DNA from 2 places in the Paenibacillus jiangxiensis genome. Region 1 is predicted to be linked to the other one. Evidence: riboswitches for the same ligand, from Rfam matches in the RefSeq annotation. Region 1 holds a riboswitch; the other holds the start of a gene.
The links. A riboswitch is a leader RNA that binds a small molecule or an ion and turns the genes downstream of it on or off. The one in region 1 is predicted to bind cyclic di-AMP.
Positions count from the first base shown of each region.

Region 2: linked by a shared signal. The riboswitch ahead of ACI1P2_RS01010 (hypothetical protein) and the one ahead of ACI1P2_RS28640 (C40 family peptidase) in region 1 are both predicted to bind cyclic di-AMP.

Region 1 covers NZ_JBJURI010000043.1:25,886-31,437, reverse strand. Annotated here, with positions in the region: gene ACI1P2_RS28670 (hypothetical protein) at 1-155, opposite strand, end outside; gene motB (flagellar motor protein MotB) at 370-1,194, opposite strand; gene motA (flagellar motor stator protein MotA) at 1,187-1,987, opposite strand; gene ACI1P2_RS28655 (hypothetical protein) at 2,200-2,493, shown strand; gene ACI1P2_RS28650 (4a-hydroxytetrahydrobiopterin dehydratase) at 2,607-2,906, shown strand; gene ACI1P2_RS28645 (GNAT family N-acetyltransferase) at 2,975-3,502, opposite strand; gene ACI1P2_RS28640 (C40 family peptidase) at 3,633-4,109, opposite strand; cyclic di-AMP (ydaO/yuaA leader) riboswitch at 4,116-4,254, opposite strand; gene ACI1P2_RS28635 (hypothetical protein) at 4,530-5,360, opposite strand; gene ACI1P2_RS28630 (M1 family metallopeptidase) at 5,374-5,552, opposite strand, start outside.
Region 2 covers NZ_JBJURI010000001.1:215,686-221,237, reverse strand. Annotated here, with positions in the region: gene ACI1P2_RS01020 (rhamnogalacturonan lyase) at 1-2,086, shown strand, start outside; gene ACI1P2_RS01015 (GNAT family N-acetyltransferase) at 2,208-2,648, opposite strand; cyclic di-AMP (ydaO/yuaA leader) riboswitch at 3,072-3,266, shown strand; gene ACI1P2_RS01010 (hypothetical protein) at 3,395-3,811, shown strand; gene ACI1P2_RS01005 (ABC transporter ATP-binding protein) at 3,908-5,552, shown strand, end outside.

The DNA.
Region 1 (5,552 bases):
TAACACTCTTTTTGAATTTGTTTCAGATGAAGGACATATTGCTGGGCAATTTGAGTATAGAAATCTTGATCCTCAGCATGGGCTTCTTTTATTTTATCCGCCAATTTGCAAAGCTCCTTCTGAATTTCCAACTGTCTTTCTGCATTACTTTTCATTGTTCATGTTCCTTTCTTCGAAAATATGCTTTCGAAATTCGGAATGAATCATTTTATATTTCATTTCATTTTATTCTATTAATTTATAGAATGTTCTAGTCAATTTGGACAAACTTGTGTACATGATTTTTAGTAATCTTGGAAGGTGCCGACATGGTAAACGAAAAGCCCTCCGGACTCCCTGCTGGGAGGCGAAAGGGCTTTTTGTAATTTTCTAGTGATTCCCGCCCGAGGTTGCACTGATGACCTGGGTGCCGTTTTGATATTTGCGAATGATGGAAATTTCCACCCGGCGGTTCTTGGCACGGCCGACATTCGTGGAATTGGTGGTGCTTGGACGGTATTCCCCATAACCAATGGCGCTGAATTTCTGCGGATTAAGCTTCTTGTCCAGCAGCAGGATGCGCATGAAGTTCAAGGCACGATCAGCGCTCAGCTCCCAGTTGGAAGGATATTTGCTGTTGGAAATGGGAACATTATCCGTATGTCCTGAAACAATAACATCATAGTCCGGGAATTCGTCCAACAGAGCAGCAATCGCAGTGGCAAGCTTGCGGGCTTCCGGCTTGACGACGGCCTGTCCGGATGCGAACAGGGCATTATCGGATATCGTAATCATTAATTGGGACTGGTTGAGCTTGGTGCTCAGCTGCTCTGTTAACCCGTTTTCTTTAATATATTTATCTATCCGGCGTTTGAGCTTCTCCAGATCTTCCTGCTCGCGGCGGGCAAGCTCCTTCTGGAGCTCGCTGGACGACTTGCTCTTCACGGGGTCCTGCACGGTTTCCCTATTCTTGCCCATATCCACGGAGGGGTTTTCGACCGGGTTGGCGGAGGTGTTATCCAGTACACCACTCCCCCCGCTGAAGGCGGAGCTCATTGACTTTGCCATTTCTTCAAATTTCTTGGCATCCAGCGAGCTCATACCGAACAGAACGATGAACAAGGCGAGCAGCAGGGTCATCAAATCGGAATAAGGAAGCAGCCAGCTCTCGTCCGCATGCTCCTCATGCGGCTCGTGTCTGCCTTTTTTACTCACTGTCGCTCTCTCCCTTCTCGTTGTCGCTCATTTGAGCCCGCTCTGTAGGAGTGAGGAATACGGACAGCTTCTGGCTGATAGCTATGGTGGATACGCCCGATTGAATGGACAGCAGGCCTTCCACCATCATCAGCTTGATATCAACTTCTCTCTTGGACAATCGTTTTAGTTTATTCGACATGGGGTGCCATAATACATAACCCGTAAAGATACCCAGAAGTGTTGCGATGAAGGCGGCGGCGATGGCGTGGGAGAGCTTCTCCATGTCACTGAGATCGGCAAGAGCCGCAATCAGACCGACGACCGCCCCGAGCACCCCCAGTGTCGGAGCATACATGCCAGCTTGGGAAAAGATCTGCGCACCGGCCCGGTGTCTTTCCTCCGTGGCATTGATATCTTCCATAAGAACATCACGCACGAATTCCTGATCATTGCCGTCAATGATCATCCGCATCCCGCTGCGCAGAAAGGCGTCGTCGATCTCTTCCACTTTGGGTTCAAGGGCCAGAAGACCTTCACGACGGGTGATGGACGCCCACTCCATAAAAGTAGTGATCAATTGCTGGCGGTCAGGCAGCTTTTGCTCAGTGAAAATTATTTTGAAAAGCTTGGGTACTCTCTTCATATCCGACATCGGGAAGGCCATGAATACACTGGCGGCTGTGCCTACAAAGATAATCATGTAAGCAGCAGGGTTATTGACCAAATTGACGACAGGCGCCCCTTTGAGGATCATGCCGACAACCAGGGATACGAGCCCGAGTGCAAGTCCTATAATTGTTGAAATTTGCATTGTACACCTCGTCCATGAGAAATTGGTAGAACATCCGGTCGGCCAGGGGACATCCTTGCCCTCCAACGCATTTTGATGAAACGGATTACCATATTTATCGACAAAAGCCCCTTTTTTTTTAAGGGGGATTTCACGGTATAATGAAGACAACTCTGTTTAATGACAATTTTGAGAACATGAATTCAATCTGGAATAAGGAGCGGAGAGTTCGCATGGGTGTTAAGCATGGAAGGGAATATGAGCATATTCTTAAGGAGTTAACGGCTGCAGTAGGGCGTATTCCGGACAGCTACCTTTTTTTTGAAATGGAAGCAGAGGAATGGGAGTGTCTGGGCGGCGAGGAACGTGTCGAGGTTCAGGAGGCGCTGGCCGAGGATCTCTTTTATGCGCTTGGGGAAGAGCCGGTTATTCCGGTCGGCAGCGGAGTCGTCATTCATGACCGGAACCACTACCGGATCGATGTTCTGATCGGAGAAGAGGAGCTGACCTTCGTGTCGCTCGTATAACATAACCATGTGGATTTCTCACCGAAGCCATGGTAATATGAAACACGATATAGGCACTGACCCTAAAGACATCAGGAACGGCTTCCGTATAACGGAGAGGAGTAGGAATTACAATGCCTTTTACATTAGAGGAAATAGAGGCTCATCTGGAGAGGTTGGAGGGCTGGGAGCTTGAAGAGGGACGCTGGATTGTCCGAAAATATGTCTTTTCCAGCTTTATGAGGGGAATCGCATTCGTGGATGAGGTAGCTGGTATTTCGGAAGCATTCAATCACCATCCGTTTATCACCATTGATTACAAGACGGTCACACTGCGTCTTACCTCATGGGATGAAGGCGGGATCACAGCAGTAGATATAAAAGAAGCGCAGCAGTACAATGAAGCGTTCGAGCGAATGCGTTCGGAGGATTAACCCTACAGCCGAATTTAACTTAAGCATAATAAGCGTTTAAATGGAAAAACGCCCTGGTCTAGAGTTAATTACTCTGAATCCGGGGCGTTTGGTATATCGTCTGTACCTTTACCATTTTTGTAGACCATGCAATGAAAAGGCTTCATCCCTTCGGGAGTCTGGCGCTCGTAGGTATCGGTAATCCGAAAGCCTGCCGACCGGTAGGCTTTGATGGCCCGTTTGTTCCAGACGAGGACTTCGAGGTCGATCTCATTTTGCGGCGTACGGCGCCTGGCTTCCTCAGCGATAGCCTTCACAAACTCCGCGCCATGTCCATGACCGCATAGCTCGGGACGCATTCCTAGACCAAGGCGGGTCACCCCTTCCATGGGGAAATACTGGGCAAATCCGCACAGATCGCCTGACTCAGCCAATACGGCGACATATTGGGAGCTTCGCAGCTCCGGGTTGGCGAATTCGATATCGAGAGCCTTCATTTGCTCCCAGGGGAGCCAGCCGTAAATATCATAAGGCGGTTCATATTTCCACTCGCATATGGCAGCCGCCTGCTCTTCACTCATCGGAACGACCTGATAGCTTGTTGATCCGGCGGACATATTCTTTTCCCCCTACACATTACTACTTAAAAATGGTACTCCAGTTAAACCTGTTTGGCAATAAAAACAGCTTCAATTCCAATCGGAATCGAAGCTGCTATTGAAGTTCATATGAATGATGTAATGATTTCTAGTCAAGGGCAACAGATTCGTAAGTGGATGTGCTCATGACACGTTTGGCACCAAGATACCGATTGGCGTAGTAGCTTTCGTTCAAGGAGCTGACGGTAACACCACGCGATGAGGAGGAGTGGGCAAACTTGCCGTCCCCTACAAAGATACCTACATGTGAAACTCCTCTTCCGTTGGTGTTAAAGAATACCAGATCGCCAGGTCGCATTTCATCCCGTGAAACGGAGGTTCCCATATCGAATTGGGAGGAGGATTGGCGTGGAAGATCGAGACCAAGCTTCTCAAATACATAACTTGTAAATCCGGAACAGTCAAATCCGCTCAACGTTGTGCCGCCTGCTCTATAAGAAGTGCCTTTGGCATCCTGGATGATCTGGTCCATTTTAGAGTCCGCATATACGCTTCCTGCGCCGAACGAAAACGCCGAGAAGGCGATTGCTGCACTCATGAGTGCGATGGTTAGCTTCTTCTTCAAAAAAATACAAACCCCTTCCAATGCCTGCGAGGTTAGCTTAAGGGTTCGGTAGAAGGTTCCCCTATGATCCCTCTGTTGCGAGATCAATTCACCCAAAACTGGTTCCCCCGCTTCCCAGGTGCCGGGAATTCGGCTTCACTTAGATATGCACCTTGAAGCGTATGAACAATCATGAATGGTTTGTCTAAAAAGGTTACAACAATAATTACAAAGTTGTTACTATCAGTTCACTGCGACTATTGTAACAAAGGCAGCATGGTTTGGCAAATGTTTCATAGCAAAAAACTTCAAAAAAATAGTCTCTGCAGCAAGCAGAGACATAAAAGATCGAAAACACTATGTTAAGTGTAATTGAATGAACCTATACTTTTGATAAATCAATATATTTTTATTCGCTGAAATGCAGGGGTTGGCATCAATTTACTCCTTGGCGAACGAATCACAGGCCGTATTCCATAAATGATACTGTGCGGACGTATGCCATATTGTAAAAAGTGAAGAAATAAAATGGTAGGTCTGATGCAGAATGAGTGCAAGCAGCCCTGTCCACAGCCAGGCCGAAGCGGTAAAGATAGAGAGCAGGACGATTACGGATGCTCCGAGCAGTGCGGATATTCCGATACCGGGCAGGATTCGCCGCATGCAGCAGGCGAGCGAGAACCACGCGCCCCTCCCACTGATCGTTCCGAACTGCATGTACATCACGCATTGACGGATGAGCCAGGCCAAAACGCCCCATAAAGCGATGTAGGGGAGAAGACGGACGGCAGCCAGGAGCGGCTCGTTCATTGAACCGGACAGAGTCTGCAGCAGACGCGGTATAATCCAGTATCCGGGAAGCAGCAGAAGGCAGATTTCAACCATGTAATATAAAAGGGACGAACGCCAGAACAGACGGATGCCGATGAGAAAGGAGCGCCGCCCCTGTTCTTTCTTCATGTGCAGGCTGTAATACACACCCACCCGGACCAAAGGGGTCAACAGCATGCGCAGCATGATGACCGCAAGCAGAACCCAGAAATACAGATGGACGGAAGAATTTTGCGTCAATGCAATTTGGCTCTCCATCCAGAATAAGGTCTGATTGAGCTCGCTCTGCCCGCTTCCCGGATAACGCAGCAGCAGGGGCACGATCCCCGACTCGGTGTATTTATAGTTGAATACTCCCCAGACAAGACGGTAGATAAACAGCAGAATTACGATGAAAAAGTGCAAGCGGACGAGCGTCCAACCCTCTTTGACAGAATTCATCACCTCGGACACCTCACCATGACAGACTTCCAATCAGAGCTTCAGCCAGCCTGGTCATCCCCAGAAGCCAGCGCGTTTCGGTTTTCTCCGGCAGCTTGGCCAGCAGTGTGTTATTCAGGTGGTTGTTCTCCAGAGGGATCGTATGAAGGGGATCAATGACCACCGAGACTGCAGGGGACCGGCTTTGAATAC
Region 2 (5,552 bases), on a different contig from region 1:
CTACACATACTCTGCCAACGACATGAGTGTGGGCGATACCGACGGGGATGGACAATATGAGTTTTTCGTAAAATGGGACCCCTCCAATTCCAAGGATGTGTCGCAAAAAGGCTACACCGGCAATACTTACATTGATGCCTATGAGCTGGATGGAACCTTAAAATATAGGATCGACCTGGGAGTTAACATCCGTGCCGGCGCGCACTATACGCAGATGCTGGTTTATGATTTTGACGGGGACGGACGGGCAGAGCTTATGTTCAAAACGGCGCCCGGCACCAAAGTCATCAGCTACTATAAAAAAGGGAGACCTGGCAAGGAGCAGTACATTACCATGCCGCGTGAGGACATCCGGGCAGGCTACAGCCATAAGGATGATTACCGGATGAGCAGCGACGATTATTATGAACACGTTGTGGATATGTTCATGAATTGGGACCAGCATGAGGAGGTCCGAAACGGGCATTGGCCGGCGACGCTGGAGGAATGCTTCGGCATCGAACAGCGGTACGAATATCCGCTGTCCCGCGCGGATGCGGAGAAGCTTGCGGACTATTTTATGGATGAATACGCGCCCGCCCGCAGCAGCCGCAACGATCTGCGCACCTTTGAAGGCTTTATTGTTGACGGACCCGAGTATTTAACGGTCTTTGACGGGGATAGCGGGAAAGAGCTGGATACCGTGCGATATGAGCCGGAACGGCATGATGACGGGCTGATGTGGGGAGATTACGCCATGGCCCGGATTGAACCCGGCAACCGGGTGGACCGTTTTCTCGCAGGAGTCGCCTATCTGGACGGGGTTCAGCCATCTGCTATATTGGCACGCGGCTACTACACTCGCTCAACGGTTGCAGCCTACCAGTGGGAGGGCGAGCATCTGCGGAAGCAGTGGCTGGCAGACAGCGGCTGGACGGTCATGAGCAATCCGTTCAATGATGGCCCGCATGGCAGGGATGGCACCGATCCGCAGCTTGGCACGCTAACGACCCAGGGGGCGCACTCCTTGAGCGTGGCGGATGTTGATCAGGACGGCAGGGATGAAATCGTCTATGGCTCGGCCACCCTGGATGATGACGGCAGCCTGCTGTACAGCTCCATGGATGAGATGCCCGAGCAGAGCGCCGCGCCGGGTACGATCGCCCGTCTGGGGCACGGGGACGCGCTGCATGTCACGGATATTGACCCGGACCGGCCGGGACAGGAGATTTTCATGGTCCATGAAGGCGGCACCTACGCTCCTTACGGCTATTCCCTGCGGGATGCGGCCACCGGTGAGGTCATTTATGGCGGATACACCGGCAAGGATACGGGACGCGGTATGGTGGGAGATATTGAGCCGAGGCACAGGGGACTGGAGACCTGGGCGGTCGGCCTGTGGACGGCCGCCGGCGAGCAGCTTAGCAGCAGCATGCCCGGCACCAATATGAACATCAAATGGGCCGCGGATATGACAACGCAAATTGTGAACGGGGCGATTGACGTCACGCCGGTGATCGAAGACTGGAAGCGCGGCGTCCTGCTGACAGCGGATGGAACCTTGACCAACAACTATACCAAAGGCACACCTTCGCTTGTGGCGGATATTTTCGGGGATTGGAGAGAAGAAATGCTTGTCCGCAAGGCGGACAGCTCGGCGATCCGGATTTATTTGAGCACGGAAGTAACGGACCGCAAGCTGTACACGCTTATGCATGATCCGCAGTACCGGACCGGTGTGGCACGGCAAAATACGGCCTACAACCAGCCGTCATATACCAGCTTCTATTTTGCTTCAGACACGGATTGGGCGGAGGTGCCGGTTCCCGTCTTCCATGCGCCCGCCGCGCTGAATGGTCTGCAGACCGCGCTCGATCAGTACCGTGCGGCCAAAGAAGTGAAGGGCGATCTCGCTTCCCGTCTGAACAGCACCCTGAAGCAGGCGCAAAAACAATTGGAGCAAGGGAATACGGGCAAGGCTGCAAGTTTGATGGAGAAGTTCATTTCCCAGATCGGCGGAAACAAAAAGGAGGAGCAGATTTCGCAGCGGGCTGCATGGAGTCTCACCCGGTATGCAAAGTTGTTTATTGGACAAAATGAAAAGTGATGTGAAGCAATAATTTTACGAAACTTTTCGGTCAAAAGATAAACCGCCCAGTAAAGGGCGGTTTAATACAGTCAAGGCTTCAGTTCATGCAGCATAATATTCATAATTGCAATCAGATAAGTTATTCAAAACTATACTTTGCAAGTATTTCCCCCCAAGGAGCTGGTCCCACTTCTCTAAAGCCTGATTTTGTGTATAGCAGTCTGGCTTCTTCATTATCTGGATTGTAGCCAAGCATTATAACCTCAGTTCTGTTATTGCTTTTTCTTATCTCATCAATAACCAGCAACATAGCTTTATAACCATGGCCTTGTCCTTGGAATCTTTCGTCAATCATAAAACGGTAAATCCAGTTGTTCCCATCCTCAGGATCTGGTCCATACATTGTAAATCCAATCATTACATCATCTTTGTAAATCGCCTTTGTTACAAATCCTTCTAAAAATTGCGCCTCTGCAATCGAGTAAAGATTTGCAGCCATAAACCTTTCTTGTTCCGGTTTTGGTTTTAGATAGGCACATTCTTCCCAATTACTCTTGGATATGGTTTGTAATGTAATCAATACTGGACTCCTCCTTGTATTCAGGGGAACCCTGTACGTGCTCCCCTACTTGGAAGACTTTTTCGGCACAGCATCAATTTGACATCGGTAATTTCTCATACCACATCACTCCTTTAAGAAGATGGATCAATTTCATTCGTCATCTTTTTTCGAACTTTGAACTGAGAAGTTCTCGTTAATATTAAACTACTTGCACCTACGATGGTAGTAAAATTCAGTTAGAATACTGAAGCCGTCCAACCGTATTTTCCGATGGTTATAGTGGCTATTAACACTTTTGGTATAGTGGCGCCTTAACAGGCTGCTTTGACAGCCTTTGATTAAAGCAAATTTTTGAAAGAATCGGGAATAACAAGTCTTTACACTATAAGCCGGGCGGGTGTATGATTCAAATCGTAATTTGATTTTTTTTATATGATAATTTTGCTTTTACCGCTGAATTTTCGCACAGAGCGGAAAATGGGGGAACCAAAGCGGCCGACTGATTCCGGCAGGAAAGGCGGAACAGATATGGCTTGCAGGGGTGAATCGCGGAGGAGATTCCAAGGTCTCGGACGCGTAGGGCGACTCTCTCGCCCGAATCCGACAGCTAACCTCATAAGCGTACAGGGAGAGGCAGCAAACCGACTAATATCCAGTCCATGCTTTATTGGCATATGGACCTTGGGAGAAGCCGCGGGAAGCTACTTGGACGCCCTGGCTTCTTTTTTTGTATCTTTGCTGCCCGAATATCGAGGAGGATCTGAATGCAAACCGAGACCATTCTCGTTGTTGCTCCTAACAACGACGGCCGAAAATTTGTGAAGCTGCTGCAGCATCACCATTTGCCCTTTGCGGTTCTGACGAACAGCACCGCAGAAGAGAAGCATTTTGAGAAGCAGGGGGTGGAGCAAATTCTTCGGATCGATACGTCCATGACGGAGAAGTGGGTCATTCCCAAAATGACGGTGGGCTGTATTTTCATATTTGAGAGCAGTCTCAATCTTACCTGCCGCTATCTGCAAATCTGCAGGTCATGGACAGAACGGGAGATTCATGTCATTACCCGGCAGCTGATGCATCCGAGGGGTGTTTACCAGCGGATGGGCGCGGACCATGTGATTTATACCAAGACAGGAGAAGTCGGTTTTATCTTGAACGGACTTAGAGATGGATGCCGGTAATATGTTTGTTACAATGTACGTATTAACGGTGCGGACTAAGCGGCGGGGTCGCTAAAGCTCAGGCTGGACGGCGGACCGTGCTAATCGGAGGGGGATATGGCATACATATTTGCATTTCTGAAAAAGTACCGCCTCGCCTCAATTGTTGCTATTTTCATGATGCTGGTGGAGCTGTCGGTTGAGCTGCTTCAGCCGTGGATCATTTCCAGAATTATCGATGACGGTATTCGGACGGGCAATCTGCAGGCCGTCTGGCTGTGGGGCGGCTTTCTTTTGGCAGGGGCAGCCGTCGCATTTGCCGCCGGCATCATTGGCACATTTTATGCGTCACATGCCAGCCAGGGATTTGCTTATGATTTGCGGAGCAGACTTTACGTGATGGTGCAGTCTTTTTCCTATGCGCTGTTCAGCCGGTTCGCGGTCTCATCGCTGATCACCCGCCTTACTGGCGATGTATCGCAGCTCCAGGATACCATTTTCATGAGCCTTCGCTTTATGTCCCGTGTGCCGCTGCTTGTTTTGGGCAGTGTCATCATGTCGCTCGTGGTCAACGTCAAGCTTGGGCTGCTTCTGACGGTTACTGTTCCTGTACTGCTGGTGTTTCTATACCTTGTAATGAAGAAAGCATCGGCTTTGTTCCGCGGCGTGCAGCGCCGGCTGGACAGCGTCAACGGCTCTATTCAGGAAAATCTGACCGCGATCCGGCTGATTCGGGTATTTGTGCGCATGGGGCATGAAATCGGGCGTTTCTCCCGTCTTAGCGGAGAATTGATGAAGGGCACCGTTCGTGCGCTGCGGCTGACAGAAACGACAATGCCGTTCATTTTGCTGCTGATGAACCTGGCCATTATAGCGGTGCTGTGGAACGGAAGGGTGGATATTGCCGCAGGTGAGGCTTCAGTCGGCGAAGTTGTTGCAGTTGTCAACTATGCGCTAAGGACGATCGGCGCGTTGTCGGCACTGTCCTGGATTGTGGTTACCTATTCCCGTGCCGGAGCATCGGCACAGCGGATTGGTGAGGTGCTGGCAGCGGAAGACAGCGCTTCAGGATATGCGAACAACACGCGAGAAGTGAGGCCCGTTCAGGGACAGGTGGAGTTCCACAACGTTGGGTTCCGTTACTCGGAAGGCAGCGCCCCTGTTCTGGAGGATATTTCATTCCAGGTGCGGCCGGGCGAGCGGGTGGCGATCATGGGGGCGACCGGTTCGGGCAAGTCTTCGCTTGTTCAACTGATTCCCAGGCTGTATGAGGAGACGGAAGGCGTCGTATTGATCGACGGCATGGACGCGAAGCAGCTTGATGTGAGGCAACTGCGGGATGCCATCGGTTATGTGCCGCAGGAGGTGTTGTTGTTCTCGGGAACGATCCGCGAGAATATCGCCTGGGGGGATGAGCGCGCCACACTGGGCGATATCCGCGAAGCGGCACGGCAGGCCCAGCTTCATGAGACGATCGAAGGCCTGCCGAGTGGTTACGATACTGTTCTGGGCCAGCGTGGGATCAATCTGTCCGGAGGACAGAAGCAGCGGCTCTCCATTGCCCGCGCACTCGTACGCAAGCCGTCCATTCTGATACTGGACGACAGCACCAGTGCGCTTGACGTGAAGACCGAAGCGGCTTTGCTGGCCGAATTGGAGGCTCTCTCATGCACGACGTTTCTGATTACACAGAAAATCAGCTCAACGATGTCCGCGGACCTGATTCTGCTGCTGGATGAAGGCTGCCTCATTGCCAAGGGAA